3 regions of the Paenibacillus praedii genome follow, and region 2 is predicted to be linked to each of the others. Evidence: riboswitches for the same ligand, from Rfam matches in the RefSeq annotation. Region 2 holds a riboswitch; each other region holds the start of a gene.
What was found. Region 2 has a riboswitch for thiamine pyrophosphate ahead of thiD (bifunctional hydroxymethylpyrimidine kinase/phosphomethylpyrimidine kinase). Riboswitches for the same ligand answer to the same signal wherever they lie in the genome.
Positions count from the first base shown of each region.

Region 1: it holds a riboswitch for thiamine pyrophosphate, as region 2 does, so the genes downstream of both, ACO9K6_RS01950 (hypothetical protein) here and thiD (bifunctional hydroxymethylpyrimidine kinase/phosphomethylpyrimidine kinase) in region 2, are expected to answer to the same signal.
Region 3: it holds a riboswitch for thiamine pyrophosphate, as region 2 does, so the genes downstream of both, thiC (phosphomethylpyrimidine synthase ThiC) here and thiD (bifunctional hydroxymethylpyrimidine kinase/phosphomethylpyrimidine kinase) in region 2, are expected to answer to the same signal.

Region 1 covers NZ_JBMWAM010000001.1:392,306-400,085, reverse strand. The annotation lists gene ACO9K6_RS01970 (DinB family protein) at 245-730, shown strand; gene ACO9K6_RS01965 (spore germination protein) at 1,063-2,610, shown strand; gene ACO9K6_RS01960 (Ger(x)C family spore germination protein) at 2,629-3,840, shown strand; gene ACO9K6_RS01955 (GerAB/ArcD/ProY family transporter) at 3,857-4,960, shown strand; TPP riboswitch at 5,030-5,143, shown strand; gene ACO9K6_RS01950 (hypothetical protein) at 5,360-5,635, shown strand; gene ACO9K6_RS01945 (hypothetical protein) at 5,610-5,819, shown strand; gene ACO9K6_RS01940 (TatD family hydrolase) at 5,819-6,637, shown strand; gene ACO9K6_RS01935 (hypothetical protein) at 6,802-6,960, opposite strand.
Region 2 covers NZ_JBMWAM010000005.1:129,880-137,659, forward strand. The annotation lists gene ACO9K6_RS06960 (GNAT family N-acetyltransferase) at 40-603, opposite strand; gene ACO9K6_RS06965 (rhodanese-like domain-containing protein) at 863-1,252, shown strand; gene ACO9K6_RS06970 (PAS domain S-box protein) at 1,420-4,062, opposite strand; gene ACO9K6_RS06975 (SLOG family protein) at 4,212-4,766, opposite strand; TPP riboswitch at 4,851-4,953, shown strand; gene thiD (bifunctional hydroxymethylpyrimidine kinase/phosphomethylpyrimidine kinase) at 5,072-5,905, shown strand; gene queF (preQ(1) synthase) at 5,972-6,469, opposite strand; gene queE (7-carboxy-7-deazaguanine synthase QueE) at 6,501-7,235, opposite strand; gene ACO9K6_RS06995 (6-pyruvoyl trahydropterin synthase family protein) at 7,225-7,674, opposite strand; gene queC (7-cyano-7-deazaguanine synthase QueC) at 7,674-7,780, opposite strand, start outside.
Region 3 covers NZ_JBMWAM010000025.1:29,136-36,915, forward strand. The annotation lists gene ACO9K6_RS18480 (HD-GYP domain-containing protein) at 1-1,109, shown strand, start outside; gene yfkAB (radical SAM/CxCxxxxC motif protein YfkAB) at 1,223-2,362, shown strand; gene ytvI (sporulation integral membrane protein YtvI) at 2,430-3,461, shown strand; TPP riboswitch at 3,626-3,730, shown strand; gene thiC (phosphomethylpyrimidine synthase ThiC) at 4,062-5,825, shown strand; gene ACO9K6_RS18500 (ThiF family adenylyltransferase) at 5,818-6,903, shown strand; gene thiE (thiamine phosphate synthase) at 6,928-7,780, shown strand, end outside.

The sequences.
Region 1 (7,780 bases), on a different contig from region 2:
CTTATGTTCTTATTATATACAGAACATCTGTTCTTATTCTACAGGATTTTTATGGATGTTATTGAGAAGGGGAGAAGGTGTCAGGGGGGTTATCATTTCCATAAGTCGTGTCGATTTGAAAATTTTATTTTTCTCCGTTATTTTTTATAATAGTGGCAATGATTTCCACTGCTATAAGCTACAATGGGAAGTAGGCCCAGTTGGACTTGCAAGGTAAAATAATTGGAAGAATGGAGTGAAAGCTATGCAAGCGGTTAAGGAAATAAAGGATTTGCTATTCGAGGAATTGGAGCTTATCGTCAGGACGTCTTCTAATCTCATACGCAAAATTTCGCCGCAGCACTGGCATTACAGGCCGCGGGAAAATATGAGATCGCTGCTGGAGCTCGTTCATCATCTCGTGGCGGTACCTTCTACAGATCTGCTGATACTTCAGGAAAAGAGCGAGCAGGAGATTCGCGCGCTGGAGGGGGCTATTTCAGCAGATCTGGATCAGGAACAATTAATCGGTTGGATGACCGCAGGTATGGAGGATGTGAAGAAGTATATGAAGGAGCTGCCGGATGAGGAGTTTCTTCATAAAAAAACAACACCGTTTTATTTGGAGCATGGCTCCGTACAGGCGAAATGGCTGATTGAGATCGTTACCCATGCGCAGCATCACCGCGGGCAGTTGTTTACATATTTGAAAGAGCAAGGCTATGAAGTCAACATGTTCGATTTGTACTAATTGAATGATTATTATAAGGACAAGCGATCTGAACCTCCAATATTTGCGCCGTTTCTGGGTGAGTGCATCGTAGAATCGCGATATTGCCCGTCGCATATTGAGGCTCCGTTTGAAGCACATACATAAAACAGGGCAGCCGAATGCAGGCTGTCCTTTTTTAGCGGTCTGCGTTTCGCCATGCGACAGCTGCGGGAATATTGCTGCTTCGATAATCGTACAGTGGAACATGTCGCCCCACCCACCCACACCCGTGAGCGAATAAATCGGTTAGGTACATAATTGCATCCATTATGCGCCAAAATAGAAGCAACTTGGAAACGAAAGGTGCCGCTATGAGCAAACAACCGACAGAGGCTCTAACGCCGCTTAGTCCGTCGCTTCAGGCTAATATGAAAGCGATCCGCAGCCGGTTCGGCGAGAGCGCGGATATCGTCATCCGGCCGTTCCGCAGCGATGCGGCTCCAGAGCGCGAGCTGGCGATCATGTACGTGGGCGGAATTGTGGATTCGGAGACAATTAATGAAAGCGTTATGGAGCCGCTGATGTCGCTCAAGCTGCCTCAGCATGCGTACGCCAAGGGCGGCAAGCTGCTGGAGGCGCTGCGCAGCTGCGTCCTGGCGGTTGGCTCCGTGGAGCATATCAGCACACTGGATGAGGCGCTTCAAGGTATGACGGATGGGCTGTGCCTTATTATGGCAGATGGCAGTGCCGCGGCGTTAACGGCGGACGTGAATGGCGGCGAGCAGCGATCTGTCACTATTCCGCAGACGCAAACGGTGATTCGGGGACCGCAGTACAGCTTCGTGGAAAATATCCGAACGAATATTAGCCTGATCCGCCGGATTATTCGCTCCCCTGACCTGCATGTGCAAATGCACAAGATCGGGCAGCAGACGCATTCGAATGTCGCCGTGCTTTATTTGCGCGGCATTGTGGATGAAGGGATTTTGAAGGAGGTGTACCGCAGACTGGGTGCCATTGAGATCGATGGCGTGCTCGAAAGCGGTTATATTGAGGAATTCATTCAAGATGAGACCTTCACCTTATTTCCGACGCTGCTTAATACGGAGCGGCCGGATACAGTAGCAGCTTCGCTTCTTGAGGGAAGAGTCGCGATCATGGTTGATGGAACGCCAATGGTGCTGCTTGCTCCTACGACGTTTTTCAGTTTTTTTCAATCCCCTGAGGATTTCTACCAGCGTTACGATATCGCGTCCTTTGTCCGCTTGATTCGTTATGCCGCTTATGTCGTATCGATGCTGCTTCCGGCCTTATATATTGCCATAACGACATATCATCAAGAAATGCTGCCGACGACGCTGCTTATCAGTCTTGCCGCTCAACGGGAAGGAATCCCATTTCCCGGCCTTGTGGAGGCGCTTCTCATGGAAATGACCTTTGAGGTGCTTCGCGAAGCGGGGCTGCGGATGCCAAGGGCGATCGGTCCCGCGATTTCGATCGTCGGCGCTCTCGTATTAGGACAATCCGCTGTGCAAGCGGGCATCGTATCTGCGGGGATGGTCATCGTCGTTTCCTTCACGGCGATATCGAATTTTGTGACGCCGGAGTTCAATATGGCGGCTACTTCAAGAATTATACGCTTTCTATTCATGCTGATGGCGGGAATGCTTGGATTTTTCGGTATTTTCACATCGGTGCTGTTCATGCTTGTCCATCTCGCCTCGCTTCGCTCGTTCGGCGTGCCGTATATGTCGCCGTTAGCTCCAGGGGGAGCAAAGCAAGGGATGTGGCGGGATATGTTTGTACGGCTTCCGTGGTGGGCAATCGTGTTCAGGCCGCTTGATATGAAGCTGCGTAATCCAAAGCGGAGGGGGAAGGGGAAGATGCCGCCCGCACAGCGGCAAGCAGAGAAGCCATAGCTGAAAGGAGGGGTAACGGTGAACCGTATAAGGCTTGTCATGCTGCTGCTCTGCTGTCTGCTGGTAAGCGGCTGCTGGAATCGAGTGGAGCTGAATGAAATCGGGATTGTGTCGGCTTCAAGCATCGATTGGCAGAATGGGAAATGGCAATTGTCTTATCAGGTGGTTATTCCACAGGCGATATCCAATCAAAGCCCGTCCTCCGGCGGTGGGGTGGCGGTTAATGTCTTCTCGACAACGGGAGACAACTTTCGGATGGCAACGAGCAGGGCAAGCCAGGAGACGTCGCGGCAGTTATATTTTGGTCATAATCAAATCATCATTATTGGTGAGGAGGCGGCCCGGAAAGGCTTGGATCAATTATTCGACGTCTATTTGCGCAATTCGGATTCACGCGAGACGGTGGGTGTGTTTCTGGCAAAAGGAAACGCACGGAGGATGCTCGAGCAGCTCATCCCGCTGGAGAAAATACCCGGTACGGCTATCCAACGCATGATGGCCAACGAAGAAAAAAACAGCTCGGCCTTTCGCCAAATGACGATGTATCAGGTGGTGCTGGACTTGCTGGGCGCGTCGCAAGCGACAGGCGTTCCGAGTCTCACTGTTGGCGGTACTACCGAAAGCATGGACCATGGGGATAAACTGAACCGGACGAATACGCCTTCGAAGGTGAGGCTTCACGATTTGGGATTAATTCAGAAGGATAAGCTGGTAGGCTGGATAACAAGGAATGAGAGTCAAGGGGTGATGTGGCTGGCGGATCATATCAAACGGACAACGGTCTCATTTGCTTGCGAGCGCGATGAGAACAAGCTTAAGGAGTCCTCTATACGCATCATCAGCGCAAAAACCAAGCTTCGGCCTGAGCGATCAGGCGACAAGTGGACGATGTATGTCCACACGATGGCGAAAGGGCAGCTGCTTGAGTACAATTGCGATGGCGACCTGTCCAAGCCGCAAGAGGTGGAAAAGATAGAAGGTAAAATCGAGAAGGAAATACAAGCTGGGATGGCGCTCGGATGGGAGGCTGTTCGCAAGCATCGGGCGGATGTCGTCGGCTTCGGCAACGTTATCCACAATAAATATCCAAAGCTGTGGCATAAGATGGAGGATGATTGGCCGCAGCTATTCTCGCAAATGGAAGTAAAGATCACGGTGGAGGTTAAGCTTCATGCAACAGGCATGAGCGGCAGCGGCTTCAAAAAGGCGCAGGAGAAGGCGCGCTCGTAGCCGGAAAGGAGACGGTATGCAGCAAATCGGCAAAAACCAGCTGTCCATTCTGATTATTATTTTCCTTATAGGCAGCACTCCTTTGTTCGAGCTCGGAATGAAGGCGAAGCAGGATGCGTGGCTAGCCATGTCCCTTGCGGCAGCGGCAGGTTTGCTGCTCACCGTCATTTACGTTCATATTCAGAAGCGTGCGCCGGGGGCAGGGTTAGCCGAGCTTTTTATAATGCATTTTGGCAAATGGATCGGCAGTGCCGTTGGACTCATTTATGCCGTCTGGTTCGCGTATGAATCCATGCGCAATGTGAGGGATGTCGGCGAGCTGACGGCAGTGGCGCTCCTGACACTTACGCCGAAGTGGATTGTGATGCTGATGATTTTAGGCGTATCCGCCTATTGCGTAAGCAAAGGGGTGGAGGTATTTATTCGTGTCGTCCAGCTGCTCTTTCCGATTGCGGCGTTTAGCTACTTCATTATTATTTTGCTGCTGTTTATTGCAAGACTGCCGAATATTCAACAGCTGCTGCCAGTCCTAGAGTATGGGTCAATCCCCGTCATACAGGCAGCTTTTCCTAGTCTGCTATCTTTCCCTTTCGGGCAGATGGTGATCATGCTCGTGTTCTGGAAGTACGTTAATGAAAAAAAAGCGATTGGACGCATATCATATTGGTCGCAGATCGCCGTGTCGCTCTTCTTGGTTATGATGAATGCGCTCATCATGAGCGTGCTTGGACCGGAGCTGTCAAAGCTGTCGACACTCCCTCTGCTGGAGGTGGTACAGCTCATTAGGCTTGCTAATTTCTTGGAGCGGATTGATGCTATTGTTACACTGCTCTTGTTCATTGGGCTGTATGTGAAAATGACCGCGTTCTATATGGCGTCGGTACTCACCTTCAAAGCCATAACAGGCATAGCGCATCGTTACTCTGTCATGCCGGTCGGCATTGTCATTTATGTATCATCCTTTTTTGAGCCGAATTATACGTATCATATTTGGATTGGCTTAGATATTACGCTCAAAATTGTTCCGTTATTCCAGGTTGCGCTGCCGATGCTTATGCTGATGGTGGGCGTACGCAAGAAGTATAAGCAGTCTTATAAGGTTCAAGCAGGTGATCTTTGAAAATGGTTTTCAGAAAAAGACTAGCATTTTGGTCGGGTTTTGCTTTACAATTGACATGTTGACGAAACTAAATATGTTCCGGGGAGCTGGTTAGGCCGGCTGAGAGGGGATTTTCTTTATAATTCCGACCCTTTAAACCTGATCTGGGTAATGCCAGCGTAGGGACAGACGCTCTGTTTATGCAGCAGGCTCGATTAGATTGATCCGGCCGATGCTGAAGGGAACAGCTGCACAGCCAAATTGACGGTGTCCTCCGGATTGGGAGGACGCTTTTTTTTTATATTTCCATGAACCGGACACGTAAGAAGGCTCGTCACCTTTTATAAAAAATAGAGCAAGCGAAGAGAGCAACACACATCATGAATCAGAAAAAAGCAGGACAAGCGTCGTGGAGAATCGTTGGAGCTATGCTCGTATTCGTATTGGCGCTGGCAGGCTGCGGAGCGAATCGGTCTTCATGAATATGCGGATGCCTATCCGCATGTGCTGTCCGGCGGGATGCTGCAGCGGGTCTCCTTCTTAAGGAGACCCGCTGCTTGCTCCCAAGCGATTAATGCTGCTGGACGAGCCGTTCGGGGCATTGGACGCCTAGACGAGACTGCAAATGCAGCAGTGGCTGATGTCGATTTGGGAGGAAAACCGCAGATCGGTGCTGCTCGTGACGCACAGTATTGAGGAGGCATTGTTTTTATCAGATCGGATTGTTGTGCTGTCCGCTTCGCCTGCTGTTGTTCTGGAGGAATATGAGATTCCATTCACGCGGCCGCGCAGCGAAGCGCTGTGGAGCGATCCGCGATTTAATGAGCTGAAGCAGCGTATTTACGAGCTGCTTAAAGTCGGTATGAAGGAGAGCGTGTGATGCCCATGAACGGAGAGAAGCATACGTTTTCTTTTATAGATGCGCATATTCATGTCGACTTATATGAGGAAGCGGAGCTAGACGGCTTGCTGGAAGAGGCTTTTGCGGAAGGCGCTGCTGCCGTAGTAGCGGTGTCTATGCATCTGGCCTCCTCTATCCTGAACCGAGAGCTTGCCATCCGGCATCCTGGAAGGGTGCATCCGGCCTACGGTTTTCATCCGGAGCAGCCGATTCACACTGGTGCGGAGCTCGATGAACTGTTTGGATGGATTCGTATGCGGCATGAAGCAGGGGAGCCGTTCGCGATCGGCGAGGTTGGCCTGCCGTATTACACAAGGACAGCATCAGAGTCAGCGGGTATTGCTTTCGATGAAGCTGCTTATTTAGAGCTGTTAGCCCGATTCGCCGCACTGGCGACAGAGCTGGATCGTCCGATCGTGCTGCATGCGGTGTACGAGGATGCGGACAAGGCCTGCGATATTTTGGAGAGGCATGGCGTCCGGAGGGCACACTTCCATTGGTTTAAGGGCAGCCAGGCTGCAGTGCGGAGAATGGCAGCAAGCGGTTATATGATTTCAATTACACCGGATGTGGCGTATGAAGAAGAGATACAGCAGCTTGTGAAGCAATATCCGCTAGAGCTTATGATGGTGGAGACCGACGGCCCGTGGCCGTTCGAAGGCCCTTATACCGGGAAGCAGACTCGGCCGACTATGGCTGCTGATGCTGCACAGCATATTGCACGCATTAAGGAGCGGCCTGCAGAGCAGATTGCGGAAGCATTGCTTGCGAATACGAAGCGATTTTATGGCGTATAGTTATGCGGCAAAGGTCGTGCTGCTGGCGGAGCGGGTTTAGCTGCAACAGTGAAGGAGAAGTGTAAGGCTGAATTTTGACGGTGTATAGATGCCAAAAGAAAAACCGACATTCCGCCTCATCTGGCAAGGTGTCGGTTTTCATATTATAGCGCGGGACTATCCGTTCACTTACTTTTCTTAGATGCGGCCCAGAATGCGAGTATGATCAAGGGAATGAGGATGAACCACGGAATCGTAATCGTGCCTCCAACAATAAAGGCTAGCGCCATCACGGCTATGACGCCGACAATGATGTACAGACATCCTCTGCCGAATGTTTCCACGGAATCGCCTCCTTCAGGTTTTGCGCCCGCAAAACCACTTCGTAAGCCTCTGCTACTTGCATGTATATTCAGTTATAACGTTTTAAAGCCTATCTGGTTTCAAAAAAAATCGCCCACATCGCTGTGGGCAACTGTCCTAGATCTATAAATCAACGGTGGGGTTGATGTCTCTTATTATACAAACCAAACCTTAACCGTACCTTAAAAATCTTTGTCGGATTGTTGAAAAGTAGAATAACACCATGAGTAGGGGAGAATTGAATCCGACGATTTGGGATTTTCGAGACCCCTCCGATAACAAACTTAATTTGAGTCTGACCATGAAGGCCGATAAGTAAGTCAAATTAAAAATTAAACGAGCGGGAGATCCGATAAGATGGTTGCGCCAACCTTGTTGCGTGTTAATAGGAGGGAAATGACGGAGATTAAATCAGGAGCTTAATATAAGACAATCACTAGCAAGAGTCGCAAAAGGCCCACAGAGTGGGCCTTTTATTGGGAGAGGTTTTATTAAAGAATGATAGCAGCTTAAATACGATGGAGCTTGCGTCTCACTTATTTAGTAGACTCTGCCCATGCAGCTGCAAGCTATAATCACCAATAGGATGAAAAGCACCAAAATGACGCCCAGGTTGTTATTAAAAACACCGCCAACATATCCAGACATTCGCCAATACACCTCCTTGTAACTTGAGTACGCTGCTGGTATGCATTGCGTATTAGGTCTAGTTTAGTATCTGCAAGCCATGCAGCTGCAAGCAATGATCACCAATAAAATGAAGAGCACCAGAATAGTTCCAGTGTTGTTAAAAGCACCACC
Region 2 (7,780 bases):
CTAAACGAGCTTCACTTTATTATATGCTTAATATCGGTTTCATGGAAGATCCTGCTGCCGCAGCAGCGAGAAGATAAGCAGATCCATAAAACGGCCTTTCTCAAACTCATATTTCCTCATCTGGTCTTCTTGGTGAAAGCCAAGCTTTGTCAGCAGTCTGATCGAAGCTATATTCGCAGGCTCCACCTTAGCCTCGATCCGATTCAGACCCATCTCCCGGAACCCAAATGCTACAATCCGCGCTGCAGCCTCTGCCATCATTCCTTGTCTCCAGAAGCTTGGAGTCAGGTCATACCCTATCTCCGTCCGGCTGTTTTCCTTAGAATAATTAAGAAAACCGCAGCTCCCAATCACTTTGCCGGATTGTTTCTCTTCCATTACCCAGCGCAGTCCGATTTGCCGCGTGAAAATTTCCCAATGCCAATACATTTCCTGCACCGCATCCTCCTGCGTCGAGAATGGAGATAGCGGGGTGTACCGCATAACCTCCTTGTTGGAATAAAGCTCAAAAATATCCCGAACGTCCCACTCCTCCGACTTGCGCAAAATAAACCGATCCGTTTCCAATTGTGGAAATGATTGAAATGAGAACATCGTATTCATGTCTACTTCAGTCCCTTCAAAGCTGCGTAACTGCATAATTCATGTTCAAGAGTCTTTCTTTTTAATACCCTATATACTGCTGCTCCACCCAAAGAATGACCAATCAGCCATTCAAAAAGTAGAAGCCAACCTCTGACTCCCGTTAAATTTTTCTGATCCATCCTTATAAAATTGTTCATTTAACCGCATCCAATTGTGATAATATGTAGAGGTGATCATAAGTATAATCATGCTATACCCAATTGGAGGAGGAATAGATATGTCAATTACTTTCAAACAAATGGTGGCAAAAGCTCGTGAGAATGTACCTGGTGTTACTTCTGCAGAGGCTAGAGAGAAGATTAATGCCAACCCGAATACCTTTGTTATTGACGTGCAGGATGCAGACGCTGCAGGCGCATGCGGCTTGATTCCAAGCAGCGCGAATATATCATTGGGAATGCTGGGCATCCGTGCGGATCTGGAACTTCCTGAGCAAATGAGAGATTCACGCCTAGCAGATAGAAACCGCCCTGTTCTAGTCACTTGCGGAGCCGGTGGACAGGCTGCGCTTGGAGCTTATCTTTTACAACAAATGGGCTTTACAGACGTAGCATACATAGACGGAGGAACCACAGCGTGGAAGGCTGCCGGTTTTGAGGTTGAATAATTAGATCTAAATGGCTATGTAAAAAGGTCAGTCTGCTGATGCAAACTGACCTTTTATAGTTCTATTGTAAAAGCGCAGCACAACCTGTTTTATGACCTTTAGGTTCAGCTTCTAATGTACAAAATACATTAGAAGCAAAAAAGAAGTGCTCTAATCATAGGCCTACGTTATGATTTGTTTTTGAACTGATGAAATTTCACAAGCATATCTGATACAGCATCGATAGTAAGCGGTTTGCTCATGTAATTATCCATACCTTCTGCTAAATATCTTTCTCGATCTCCTTTTAATGCATTCGCCGTAACTGCGATAATATAAGGGCATCCCTCTGGCTTTAATGTTTCTCTTATCACTTTTGTCGCTTCAACACCACTCATCTCAGGCATTTGAATGTCCATAAAGATCATATCATACGTTTCGTATGCAACGGTTTGAATTACTTCTTTTCCGTTCGCGGCAATGCTTGCATCGTAACCAAGCTTCTTGAGCATTTTTTGTAACACCAGCTGATTGATTCGATTATCTTCAGCAATTAGAATTTTTAGAGACTTCGTTTCTCCTTGATTTCCTTCATCTGAAGCATCCTCTCGGACGGCATCTCGCTGTATTTCTTGCCAAAAATTGGCTGTGAATACGAAAACTGCCCCTGGTCCATCCGCAGGCTCAACCCATATATTTCCTCCCATGAGTTCTATGAGCCTTTTGCTGATGGCTAAGCCTAACCCGGTTCCTTCTACATTTCGCGTCATAAAATGCTCTGCCTGATAGAAGGGTTCAAATAAATGCTGGCGCTGTTCTTGGGGAATGCCGATCCCGGTATCTTTTATTGTAAACTGAATTTGCACCTGGTTATGGTCACAAATCTTATTTTGCACGGAAATGGCAACACTGCCGCTATACGTGAACTTAATCGCATTCCCTATCACATTAATAAGCACTTGTCTTAACCGATTAGAGTCCCCGGTCACATGCTGGGGAACTTCAGGACTAACCGTTACGGTCATTTCTAATTTTTTTTCCCGTACCTTGGGCGATAAGAGTTCAATCGTTTCTGTAATACAGTCCCTCATATTAAAAGGTTCTTCATTTAACGCTGTCTTGCCAGATTCAATCTTGGAAATGTCCAAAATGTCATTTATAAGGGTAAGCAGCTTATCTCCGCTTTTTTTGATAATATCTGCATATTCTTTTTGTTGTTCGTCCAATTCTGTCGTTTCCAGAAGCAAGTCTGTCATGCCAATGACCCCGTTCATCGGGGTTCGAATTTCATGACTCATCATAGCTAAAAATGCACTTTTTGTTTGGTTCATCCTCTCTGCCGTTTCCTTCTCAATCAATAGCTTCTTTTGCTCCGTAATATCCTTAGCAATAATATAATAACCGACTGATTGCTTATTAATAATGATGGGCGCTATCGTAGTTAACACCTCAACCTGATGACCATCTTTATGATTAATTTTATCAATATTTCTTTCAATAGCCGCAAGGTCCCTAGTATCCGAACGTAATTTGCTGAGATTGTCCACACCTATAAATGTTGAAATGCTCAAACTAACCATCTCTTTAACACGATAACCCGTCAGCTGTTCTGCGACTGGATTAGTGTTAATAATATTGCCTTCCAAATCAAGCGAGATGATTGCATCATGGTTGTACTTTTTTAACGATGTATATCGTTCAATGCTTTCTTCCAGTTTCAATTCTGCTTTTTTTCGTTCCGTTATTTCTTGCGTAGTTCCAATCACCTTCACAGGTGTTCCTATTTCGTCAAATTTTACCGACAAGCGTATATGTAAATACTTAACCGATTCATCAGGCTGTAAATTACGAAATTCAAAATCAAATGCATTCCCTTTCATGGCTTGTGCAAAGCAATCTAAATAGCGCTGCTGATCCTCTGGATGAATTAGATGGATGAGCTCGTCATTAGAGATGAGGTTTTTTTTGTCTAAACTGAATATTTTATAGCATTGATCAGATAATGTTACTTTATTTTGGAGGATATCCCATTCCCAGCTGCCAAGCGACGCAATTTGCTGTGCCTCGGCAAGATTATCCTCATAATTCTTTCGCTCCGTAATATCTCGCGCTATACCCAATACTTTCTGTACGTTGCCATGTTCATCTCTGATCGTTTTAATCGTTGTTTCAAACCAGATGTAGTTGCCATTTTTGTGACGCACACGACAAGAAAACAAATCATTGTCCGCATACGTTGTAGCTTGCATCACTTTCAAGTCATCAGGATGATAAAGCTCAAAATTAGCTTTACCGATGACCTCTTCCGGCTCATAGCCCAATAGTTCACGGATGGACGGAGAAACATAACGAGTTACGCCATCAGGGGTGATGTAGGTGATAAGATCTAATACATTTTCGGAAATAAGCTTAAATAATTCCCTGTATTCAAGCAATTCAAGCTCAGCATTTTTTTTTTCAGAAATATCAACAATATGAGTTAAAAAATACAAAGGGGCTCCTAACGTTTCATCACGAACTAGAGCAACATGTATACCCGTCCAAACCATATTGCCATTTTTTTGTATGTATCGTTTTTCCATCTCATAAAACGAGGAACCGCCATCCAACGCTTCTTTTCTGAGATCATTATTTTTTTCTAACTCGTCGGGGTGAGAAATGTCCCTAAACGTCAAACGCTTTAATTCCTCTTCTGTATACCCTAATATTTTACAAGCCATAGGATTAACCTTTATCCAACTTCCATCAATCGATACCAAGGCAATCCCAATTGGGGCGCGTGTGTATAACTGTTCAAAGAACGTATGATGATCGATCTGTAATTTGTCCAAATAAAGTCCCCCCCATCGCGAATATACCATTTACTCACAAAAAAATTCCTAATTATTAGTATACTATTTAAAAGTACAAAAGAAAGTTTTATATTTGATAGTATATCCCCCAGCAGACGTTGGATGGCATTCCCACTTTGCTTCCTGTCTTAATCCTCGTACATGTTCTCCTCGTCCGCAATGCTTTGAATATCCTCAGAGCTGATACTGATGTACGTGTAGCCCTCCGCCTGCTGCTTCTTCAGCGCTTTTTCCTTGAAAAACCGCGGACTGCCTTCACCTGCGTCTTCATCGTAAACGAGCAGGATGCCATCCGTTTTCCGGAACAACAGCTCGTCCCGCGCTGTGAACTGCCAGATGCCGCTGTACGGCTGATTGCTGACCGCCGCGTAATAATCGACTCCTTTTAACACCTGCTGGTAAAACTCCTTCTTATCGTCCTTCCATTTCTCTTCCGGATTGCTGTATGCGGACAGGATCGAGAGCCTCAACTGAGGATAGATCTCCTTGAGCGAAATGACGACCTCGCATGCCCAGAGATCAACACCGTATTGGCCGGGAGTGATGACCCATTCCAGTCCGTCTTCGATAAGCGGGACAAGCTTGGCCGTTAATATTTTTTTGATATAAACGATTCCCTCATGCTTCTGGCTAAAAATATTAAGCTCATGCGCGCGATAACCGGTAACGAGCAAGTTTTTCATGCGTTCAACGCCTTTTCGGATAATTATGGTTTACATCTCTCCAGTGTATGCTATAGTAGAAAAAAAACAAATTGAATATCGAATTTAATTCACTAGGGGAGTCTACCGACTGAGACGGAGCGCATGCTCCGGACCCTTGGAACCTGATCTGGATCATTCCAGCGGAGGGAAGTGGAGCAGACACTTTCATACATGCGCGCATGCGTTTTTGAAAATAATGACCGCTCGTTTCCTTTTGGAGACGGGCGGCTTTTTTTATAGAAGCTGACGCTAATTTGTAGAGACATAAACGGAGGAGAACATCCATGGCGACTCTAATCCATACAAACGAAAATGTTGAAACTGCACATAAAGCATTGACAATAGCCGGCTCGGACAGCGGCGGCGGCGCAGGTATTCAAGCGGATCTGAAAACATTCCAGGAGCTTGGCGCATATGGCATGTCCGTCATAACCGCTGTCACTGCGCAAAACACGCTAGGCGTGCAAGGTGTATATCCGATGGAGGCTGAGGCGGTCAGCATGCAGCTAGATTCGATTGGCGAGGACCTGACGCCTAATGCAGTCAAGACAGGAATGCTGTACAGCGCTGAAATCATTCAATTGATCGCGGACAAAATAGCCTTATATCAGTGGAGAAATCTGGTGATCGACCCCGTCATGGTCGCCAAAGGCGGCTCTCCTCTTCTTCAGCAGACTGCTATTCAATCACTAATAAAGCATTTGGTGCCGCTCGCGCTAGTCACAACTCCTAATATCCCGGAGGCCGAGCTGCTTACGAGAATGGCAATCCGCACACTAAGCGACCGAGAGGAAGCGGCAAAGCAAATGATTCAAATGGGCTCGCGATATGTCGTCATCAAAGGCGGACACGATACGGGCAGCCGGCTCGTCGATCTTGTGTATGACGGCGATCGCTTCACTTATATGGAGAGCGATCGTATCGATACCCGCCATACTCATGGCACCGGCTGCACCTACTCAGCCGCTCTAACAGCCGGGCTGGCAGCCGGCAAAACCGTAACGGAAGCAATTGAAACCGCAAAAAGCTTCATTCAAGCGGCGATCGAGGATCAGCTCGGCATTGGCGGCGGACATGGACCGACGAATCATTTCGCTTATCGTCGAATTCGCGTCTGATGGCTCAAAAAAAAAAAGAGCACTTGAGCTGCCGATTGCGGCATCGTTCAAGTGCTCTTTCAAATGCTAGCGATTGTCGACCTTCTCTGGGTAAAGATCGTGGTTCATGAGACGGTGCTCCGCCATCGACTCATATTTAGTGCCGGGTTGACCCCAGTTGCAGTAGGGATCGATGGAAATGCCGCCGCGCGGCGTGAACTTGCCCCAAACCTCGATGTAACGGGGATTCATGAGCGCGATGAGATCATTCATAATGATATTCATACAGTCCTCATGAAAATCGCCGTGATTACGGAAGCTGAACAAGTACAGCTTGAGCGACTTGCTTTCGACCATTTTGCGGTCGGGGATGTAAGAGATATAGATGGTCGCAAAATCCGGCTGCCCCGTCATCGGACAAAGACTCGTAAATTCCGGACAGTTAAATTTAACGAAATAATCCCGATTCGGATGCTTATTATCAAACGCCTCCAGCACGGACGGCGTGTAATTGAATAAATATGAGGTTCCTTGGTTGCCGAGCAGCGTTATGCCGCTCAGCTCTTCCTTGCTTCTGCCTTCCATGGTAGCTTCCGCCCTTCTTGTTTTATAGGTGTTAAACGCCCTTCTTATTGCCCCATACCCATGTATGAAGCTGAGGCAGCACATGCACCCGCTTCAAATCCGGATCAGGCATGACGCGCTCGATCAGCCACTCATAGCGCTCCAGCAGGTACGGAAGCATACGGTTCGGCTCCGTTTCCTGCAGATTGGCGTTGCCTGCCTGCACGTAGAATGGAACCTGCGGGTACCGCAAATGAACAAATGTCGCATATTCGAGGTCGATCTCATCGAACACGACCGTTTTTACGGAAAAGCTTCTCGAGCGTTCGTTCAGCTTACCGACAATGTCATCGAGTATACTCCAGTCGGTTTTCATACCGGAGCTTGGAGGCTTGGGAGAAAGCGTCAGCTCATCGATGCTCCAAAACCAATCCTGCCAGCGGCTACCCTGCGTCTCCAGCGCGACACTCATCCCTTCCTCATGAAGAAGATTGACTAACGCCCCAAGCTGCGGCAGCAGTGCCGGGTTACCTCCGGATATCGTCACATGTTCAAACGTGCTGCCCCCGGTTTCTTTAAGTTGTTCCACAATATCATGTGCCGTCAGCATGCGAATATCGTCCTTTGCGCTGCCGTCCCAGGTAAAGGCGGAATCACACCAGGAGCAGCTGTAATCGCAGCCTGCCGTGCGCACGAACATCGTTTTGCGGCCTATCACCATGCCTTCTCCTTGCACGGTCGGCCCGAATATTTCAATAACAGGGATTCGTTTCTCGCTAGTCGTCATGCGATCCCGCCTTCCGCTTAGGACGATAAATGCAATAGCTCGTCGGCGTTTCACGCAAATACACCTGTACGCACTGCGCGCCGTTTGTCACACCGTCCAAATGCTTCTGCACAAGCTCGCAAATGGTACGAGCCACCACCTCGGTTGTCGGGAAAAGCGCTGGATTGTCATCGCTGAAGTTCGATGTGTCATCATTCAGCACGGTGTGGTCGAATCGGTCGTGGATCAGCTTTTTGATGATGCCGAAGTTTACGAGAAAGCCTGCCGAATCGAGCTCGTCGCCTGCTATCGTTACGTTTGCAAAATACGTATGACCATGCATTTGACGGCATTTTCCCGCTTCCTCCGCAGGAATATAGTGAGCCGCAGCAAAATGGAAATCTTTATTAAGCTCATATTGAAAAGGATGATTAACGGCTGGATAAATTTGCTGCAGCATCAGGAGTCCGCCTCCTGACTGTCGCGGATTGTCAAATAATCGTTTAGCCCTTTTTGGCGCAGCAGACATGCTGGGCATTGTCCGCAGCCGTCGGCCACGATGCCGT
Region 3 (7,780 bases), on a different contig from region 2:
TGCCCATTACTAATTGTAGGCCTGGCATGAAGCTGGCCAAGAAAATATTTTCACAGGAAGGCGTCGTCCTTCTCGGAGAAAACATAGAGCTTACAGATCGACTCATTACAAGGCTGGAGCAGTGCGGCATACAATATGTCTACATTGCTGATCCGAGGACGGATGATATCGTACTGCCATCCTTGATTAATGAGAATACGATGCAATTGGCGCTCAGGGAAGTTCGGACGAATTTCCGCGAGATGATGGATCGCCCAAAGCAAAAGAAGGGCGTGACCTATCCCTATATTGCACAGCCCTTCAAGCAAATGATGAGTATGATTATCGATGATTTGTCCGGGCATAAGGACGCGATGATTATGCTGATGGACATGGGCTCTATCGACCACTATCTGTATCAGCATTCCTTGAACGTCTGTGTCTACACGACGCTGCTGGGGATGGCTCACGGGTATACCCGTGACGAGCTTACAACGCTCGGAATGGGTGCGCTTCTTCATGATATCGGAAAAACGCAAATTACGATGAACGTCCTGAAGAAGCCAGGCTCACTTACGCAGGAAGAATACGAGGCGATGAAGCAGCATACGCGCATCGGTTACGAGCTTCTAAAGGATGAACCGAACCTTCCTCTCATCGTCGCACACTGCGCTTTTCAGCATCATGAGCGAATTGACGGAAGCGGCTATCCACGGGGGATTAAAGGGAATGAGATTCATGAATACGCCAAATGGATCGGACTTGTCGATTCGTATGACGCAATGACAACAAATCGCATCTATAGTCAACCAATGCTGCCGCATCATGCGATTGAACGTCTCTATGCGGGTACGGGAACTTTATATGATCAGCAAATGCTGCAGCTGTTCCGCGACAGAGTCGCGATTTATCCGATCGGTATTACGGTAAAGCTGCATACGGGCGAGTCGGGTGTGGTTGTGGACCTGAATCACTCCTATCCGCACAGACCGATCATTCGGATTCTGTCCAACGAAGCGGGCGAAGAGCTCAAGTCGCCGTACGAAATTGATTTATCAAAGCAGCTGACGACGATGATTGTCAGCGTGAATGATGATCCTAACGAAGTCCAGCGAACTGCTGGCATTTAATCAGGAGCCGATAAGGCTCCTTTTTTGCTGATTTATTTGCTTCCTGCCGAAGCGGGCAGTACAATGAAAAAATAGAAGTGTCAATACAGATCATGAAGTCAGGTGCTGAATAAATGAACACAATTGATTTGCAACAATCCATTTTCCCGTTATCTCCATTATCCCCGATGAATGACCCATGGGATCCGATCCGTTCCCTCCAGAAGCATGGCAGACATCGTTTGACAAGTGTAGAAATGACGGTTTCCAATCTATGTAATATGCGGTGCGAGCATTGCGCCGTTGGCGATACACTTGTTTTATCGGAGCCTGCTAAGCTGCCGCTGAAGCAGATGCTGGACCGCTTGGAAGAGGTTGAGCATCTTGAGACGATCAGCATAACGGGAGGGGAGCCGTCCTTCTCTGATCGAACGGTGCGCGAATATATGGTGCCGCTTCTTCAATACGCTCGCAGCCGCGGCATTCGCTCCCAAATTAATTCGAATGTAACCCTTCCTTACAGCAGGTATGAGCTGCTGGCACCGCATCTGGACGTAATGCATATATCCTTCAACTATACGTCGGCCGAGCAATTCCATCAAATCGGCTTTGCTAAGGCTGGTCATGCGGTATCGCTGGAAGCAGCGACTAAGCTTTACGAGCGAATGATCGACAATGCGCGGCGCTTAAGCGAGACGGGTGTGCTAGTGTCGGCGGAATCAATGATCAATTATAGAACCTATGACAAAATTGAAGAGATTCATCAGTTGATTGTGGAAATGGGCTGCAAGCGGCATGAGGTGCATCCGATGTATCCAAGCTCCTTCGCCAAGGATTTACCCGTACTATCGCGTGAGCAAATGCTGGAAGCGATCGAGCGTTTGCTGAATGCAAGAGATCAATCGATTTGGATGCTGTTCGGAACATTGCCTTTCTATCAATGCAGCGATCATTCCAACGAGCGGAAGCTGCTTACTAGACTGGCTAACGAGCCAAATGTAACAGTCCGCAATGATCCGGATGGGCGGAATAGATTGAATGTCAATTTATTTACTGGCGATGTGTTCGTAACCGACTTCTCGGATGTGCCGGCCTTCGGCAATATCGGATCTGCGAAGCTGGATGATCTATTTGACAAATGGCTTGACCATGACCTTGCGCGCAGCGTTAATTGTCATTGTCCGGCGGCAGCCTGCTGCGGCCCGAACCTGCTAGTTAAGGATATGTACTACAAGGAAACGGACTTCCACAAAAGAAGCGCCATCATAGATTAGCTTTCAGCGATTTACAAGGCTTATTCCATACAGCAAGCGCATATAGAATTAAGAGGAGGGGAAGCTAGTGTCTATCAAAACTGTTGTATTTATCGGGCTTGGTTTGCTGCTGCTCTATTTATTATTTACGGTAGGAGCGCCCTTCCTGCTGGCGCTTGTCGTTGCTATCTTTCTAGAGCCTCTTAATCAGCTGTTTATGCAAAAATTTAAAATGAATAGGCTGGCAGCAGCAACCGTTTCGAGCAGTATTTTTACGGTCATTCTCATTGGTCTGATCGCACTACTTGGTGTAAAGGTTGTCGCCGAGCTTATCGCCTTCTTCAAGAGGGTTCCTAATTATTTCGAGGATGCGAACGGCATCGTTGACGATCTTATGCTGCAAGCGCAATCGCTTTATCAAAACTTTTCTCCCGAGGCAGTCGATACGATTGAAGGCTGGCTAGTTGGTTTAACGAACACGTTGACGAGAATGGTCGGCTCCTTATCCGACTCCGTCATCGGCTTCGCAACAAGCATCCCTGCCATGTTCATTTTCTTTATCGTATTTTTGGTCGCTGTATACATGATGAGCTTCAGTCTGAATACAATGAAGACTACTGTACTGTCGCTGTTTGACGAGAAGTCGCATCCTCAGGTAAATGACGTGCTGAATAATTTGCGCAAATCGATATTTGGCTTCCTTCGTTCTCAATTCATCCTAAGCGCGCTTACCTACATCATCTCCTTAATTGGTCTCCTGGTGCTTCATGTGAAATACCCATTAGCGATTGCTCTGCTCATTGTTATCGTAGATATTATGCCGATTCTTGGAACAGGCTCGGTACTTGTACCTTGGGCATCCTATCTGATATTTACGGGAGATATTTATACAGGCGTCGGTTTGATTGTGCTGTTTCTCGTCATCACTGTATTCCGCCGGATTATAGAACCGAAAATTCTCGGAGATGCTGTAGGCATTGGCTCCTTGTCCGCTCTCATTAGCCTCTATGTCGGCTTTAAGCTCGTAGGCGTAATAGGCGTATTCATTGGTCCCCTTGTTGTTATTATTTATATGGCTGCACGCAGGGCTGGCTTATTCCAAATGAAAATCAAGCTATAGCAGAACTGCTGAGAGCGGGTAGAGCAAGTCTTTACATGGCGGCATACGGCTGATCGATGGATAAAGCCGATGAAGGTGAACGGCTTGCAGCAGGCAGCTTTTTCGCAGCTTCTTAGATATTGAGGGTTGACACCTTTCTTGCATTAACGTTATAGTCAAACAAGGAAATCCACTAGGGGCGCCGTCTTGGCTGAGATAAAGCGTTATGCTTTGGTCCCTTTGAACCTGATCTGGGTTATGCCAGCGTAGGAAAGTGGGATTGTGCGTTTATGCATTTGCGCGAAGGGACTCCTGCCTCATTCAGCCGAAGCTTCAGTTTGAGCAAGGATGGGAACGGAAACTAATCGATCGGTTAATTAACCTGATCTGAGAACCGCGCATGACGACACATTTCAACCGCTCCTTCGCTGGGGCGGTTTTTTTGTTGCGATTTAGCACCGATTTTAGTAAGGTGGTGCTCCTCTGCGATGACGACTGTCCCGGCAAAAGAAGCACTGCTTGCTATTGAGCAAGCGAGGGCCGCGGTGCAACAAACTTTCTTATATGCTTGCGTACGCCTCCAGGAGGAATTCTGACTATTCCATTTAGGAGGTTTTTTTGATGTCAATTTTAACAACTCCGCTGCCGGGCAGCAGAAAAGTGTATGTAACTGGCTCGAAGGACAGCATCCGTGTGCCGATGAGAGAAATCGCGCTTGAGGCGAGTTCGGGAAGAAATGGAGAAGAGCTGCCAAACGAACCAATCCGGGTATATGACGCAAGCGGTCCCTATACAGACGAAAGCTATGAATCAGATGTGAGACGGGGCTTGCCGACCTTCCGCAATGAATGGTTGATGGAGCGCGGCGACGTTGAGCATTATGATGGACGTGCAGTGAAGCCTGAGGATAACGGTTTCTTATCCGAGGAGAGGGCTGAGCAGCGGGGAGCGGAGCTGTTTCCTGGATTAACTAGACAGCCCCTTCGTGCAAAGGCTGGACATAATGTGACCCAGCTGCACTATGCGCGCAAAGGGATCATAACGCCGGAGATGGAGTATATTGCGATTCGAGAAGGCATGGAGGCTGAATTCGTACGCAGCGAGGTGGCGGCGGGACGCGCCATTATTCCGTCGAACATCAACCATCCGGAGAGCGAGCCGATGATTATCGGGCGGTATTTCCATGTGAAAATTAATGCGAATATCGGTAACTCTGCTGTTGCTTCTTCGATTGAAGAGGAAGTGGAGAAAATGACGTGGGCGACCCGTTGGGGCGCGGATACGATTATGGATTTATCCACAGGCAAAAACATCCACACGACGCGCGAGTGGATTGTCCGCAATTCACCGGTGCCTGTGGGTACCGTGCCGATTTATCAGGCGCTTGAGAAGGTTAACGGCAATGCCGAGGATTTGAGCTGGGAGGTATTCCGCGATACTTTGATCGAGCAGGCGGAGCAGGGAGTCGATTATTTCACCATTCATGCAGGCGTGCTGCTGCGTTATATACCATTGACAGCAAAGCGGGTGACGGGTATCGTGTCGCGGGGCGGATCGATTATGGCGGCATGGTGTCTTGCCCATCACAAGGAAAATTTCTTGTACACGCACTTTGAAGAGATTTGTGAAATTATGAAGGCTTATGATGTATCCTTCTCGCTGGGTGACGGCTTGCGTCCAGGCTCGATTGCCGATGCAAATGATGATGCCCAATTCGCTGAGCTGGATACGCTGGGCGAGTTGACGAAAATTGCATGGAAGCATGATGTACAGGTCATGATTGAAGGTCCGGGACACGTTCCGATGCATCTCATCAAAGAAAACATGGATCGCCAGCTAGCGGTATGCGATGAAGCTCCGTTCTATACGCTGGGCCCTCTAACGACTGACATTGCGCCTGGCTACGATCATATTACGTCAGCTATTGGGGCGGCGATGATCGGCTGGTTCGGTACGGCTATGCTTTGCTATGTAACGCCGAAGGAGCATCTCGGACTGCCGAACAAGGAGGACGTGAAGGAAGGGGTTATCACTTACAAAATCGCGGCGCATGCAGCTGATTTGGCCAAAGGGCATCCCCGCGCGAAGCTGCGCGACGACGCATTATCGAAAGCGCGGTTCGAATTCCGTTGGCGCGATCAGTTCCACCTCTCTCTTGATCCTGAGCGCGCGATGTCTTATCACGATGAGACGCTGCCAGCGGAAGCGGCGAAGTCGGCGCATTTCTGCTCGATGTGCGGTCCTAAGTTTTGCAGTATGAGAATCACCCAAGATATTAGGGAGTATGCGGCGCAGAACGGTATGGAGACCAATGAAGCGATTGAGGCCGGCATGAAGGAGAAGTCCGAAGCGTTCAAAGCAGCAGGGAGTGCGATATATGGCTGATGCGGTCGACTTGGTTTGGTCTGATCGTTATTCCAGACAAACCCGATTTGCACAGATCGGCGAAGCAGGCCAGCGAAAGCTGGCCGATTCCTGTGTGCTCATTGTCGGCGTTGGCGCACTGGGTGCTTCGCTTGCGCAGCATATGGTTCGAGCGGGTGTCGGAGAGGTAAGGCTGGTGGATCGGGATTTCGTCGAACCAAGCAATCTGCAGCGGCAAATGCTGTTTAATGAAGCTGATGCGCTGGAGATGCTGCCGAAGGCAATCGCGGCGGCAAATAAGCTTCGTCTTGTAAACAGCGAGGTCCATATTTCCGCTTCGGTGACAGATGTGAACGCTACGAATATAAGTGCGCTTATAGCGGGTGTGCATGTGGTTCTTGACGGCACGGATAATGCGGCCACCAGACTGCTGATAAGCGATGCATGCTTCAGCAGGAACATTCCATTTATTTATGGAGGCGTGGCTGGTGCGCAAGGGATGAACGCTTCACTGGTGCCTGGGCAGACGGCTTGTCTTCGCTGCATGCTCGGAGGATCGGAAGAAGAGGGAGAAATCGACACCTGCGATACGGTTGGCGTACTCGCTCCTGCTGTTGAGTTTATTGCCTCGCTGCAGGCTGCCGAAGCGATGAAGTGGCTTACCGGCAATGCTGCCGCAATGCGACAAACTTGGGTTAGAGTAGATTTGTGGACTTTTCAGCTGCGGGAATCGATTCTTCCTTCAGGACGTGAGGAATGTCCGTATTGCGGCCAGAAGCGTACTGGAATCAATCCATCTCCTCTGCTTAGAGACGGCGAGTCTCGAGAGAAGACCATCAGCTCTGCAGTGCTTTGCGGACGAGATACGGTACAGGTGACGCTGGAGCATCCGCTGCCGCTTGAAGAAATGGAGAAATGGCTGGTGGAGCAGGGCTATCCGCTAGCCGTTAACCGTTACCTTGTGCGAGCGAAGCTCCCGAGCGGGGAACAATTGGTTCTATTTCCTGATGGACGGGTGCTTGTTCAAGGGACGTCAGATTCGGAGCGGGCTGTTCGGCTTTGCAAGGCTCATTTGCTGGAGCGCAAGCTCATGATTTAAGGCGACAGAGAGGTGTGATGAAAGATGAGCAGGGCATCATGGAAGGATTTTCGCTTGTATGTCATTACGGCGGAGTCCAATCATCCCGGTAAAGCAATAGTGGATGTGATGGAGCAAACGCTTATAGGCGGGGCACAGATCTTACAGCTGCGCAATAAGACGGGTAGTCGTGAGCAGGTGCTGGAGCAAGCGAAAGCGCTGCGTGCTCTCACGCGCAAGTACAATGTACCGTTCATCATAAATGATTATCCGGATATTGTGCTTGAAGTGGATGCGGACGGCGTGCATCTTGGCCAAGACGATCTGCCGATAGCCGAGGCGAGACGGCTGTTAGGTCCGGATCGAATCATTGGGATTTCGACTCATAATATAGAACAAGCGTTAGCGGCCGAAAAAGCAGGAGCCGACTATTTAGGCGTCGGACCTGTCTTTCCGACAGATACAAAGCCTGGAAGAGCAGCGGTTACGACAAGCTACGTCCAGGAAGCAGCTCGTCATGTCACGATACCGTTCGTAGCTATCGGCGGTATCACGCTTGGTAATGTGGATCAGGTGCTGGCTGCGGGTGCGGAGCGTATTTGTGCGGTTTCGGCAATCGTTGGAAGCGTTGATCCGGCTGAGACTTGTCGTGCTTTGCGAAGTCGGATGGAGACAGCTGCACACGATGCTGTAATTGCTGAGCAACTGGTAAGGGTGAACGGACGCGAGGAACGGACGAGTGCGAGAACGGTTGATGAGCTGGTGCGGCAGCTTGGACAGCAAAATAAGAAGCTCATCGTCGAATTGAATGGCGTTATCGTGCAGCGGGCTTTATGGGACGAAACGGAATTGCGAAATGGCGCTTCGGTTGAGCTCATACATTTTGTAGGAGGGGGCT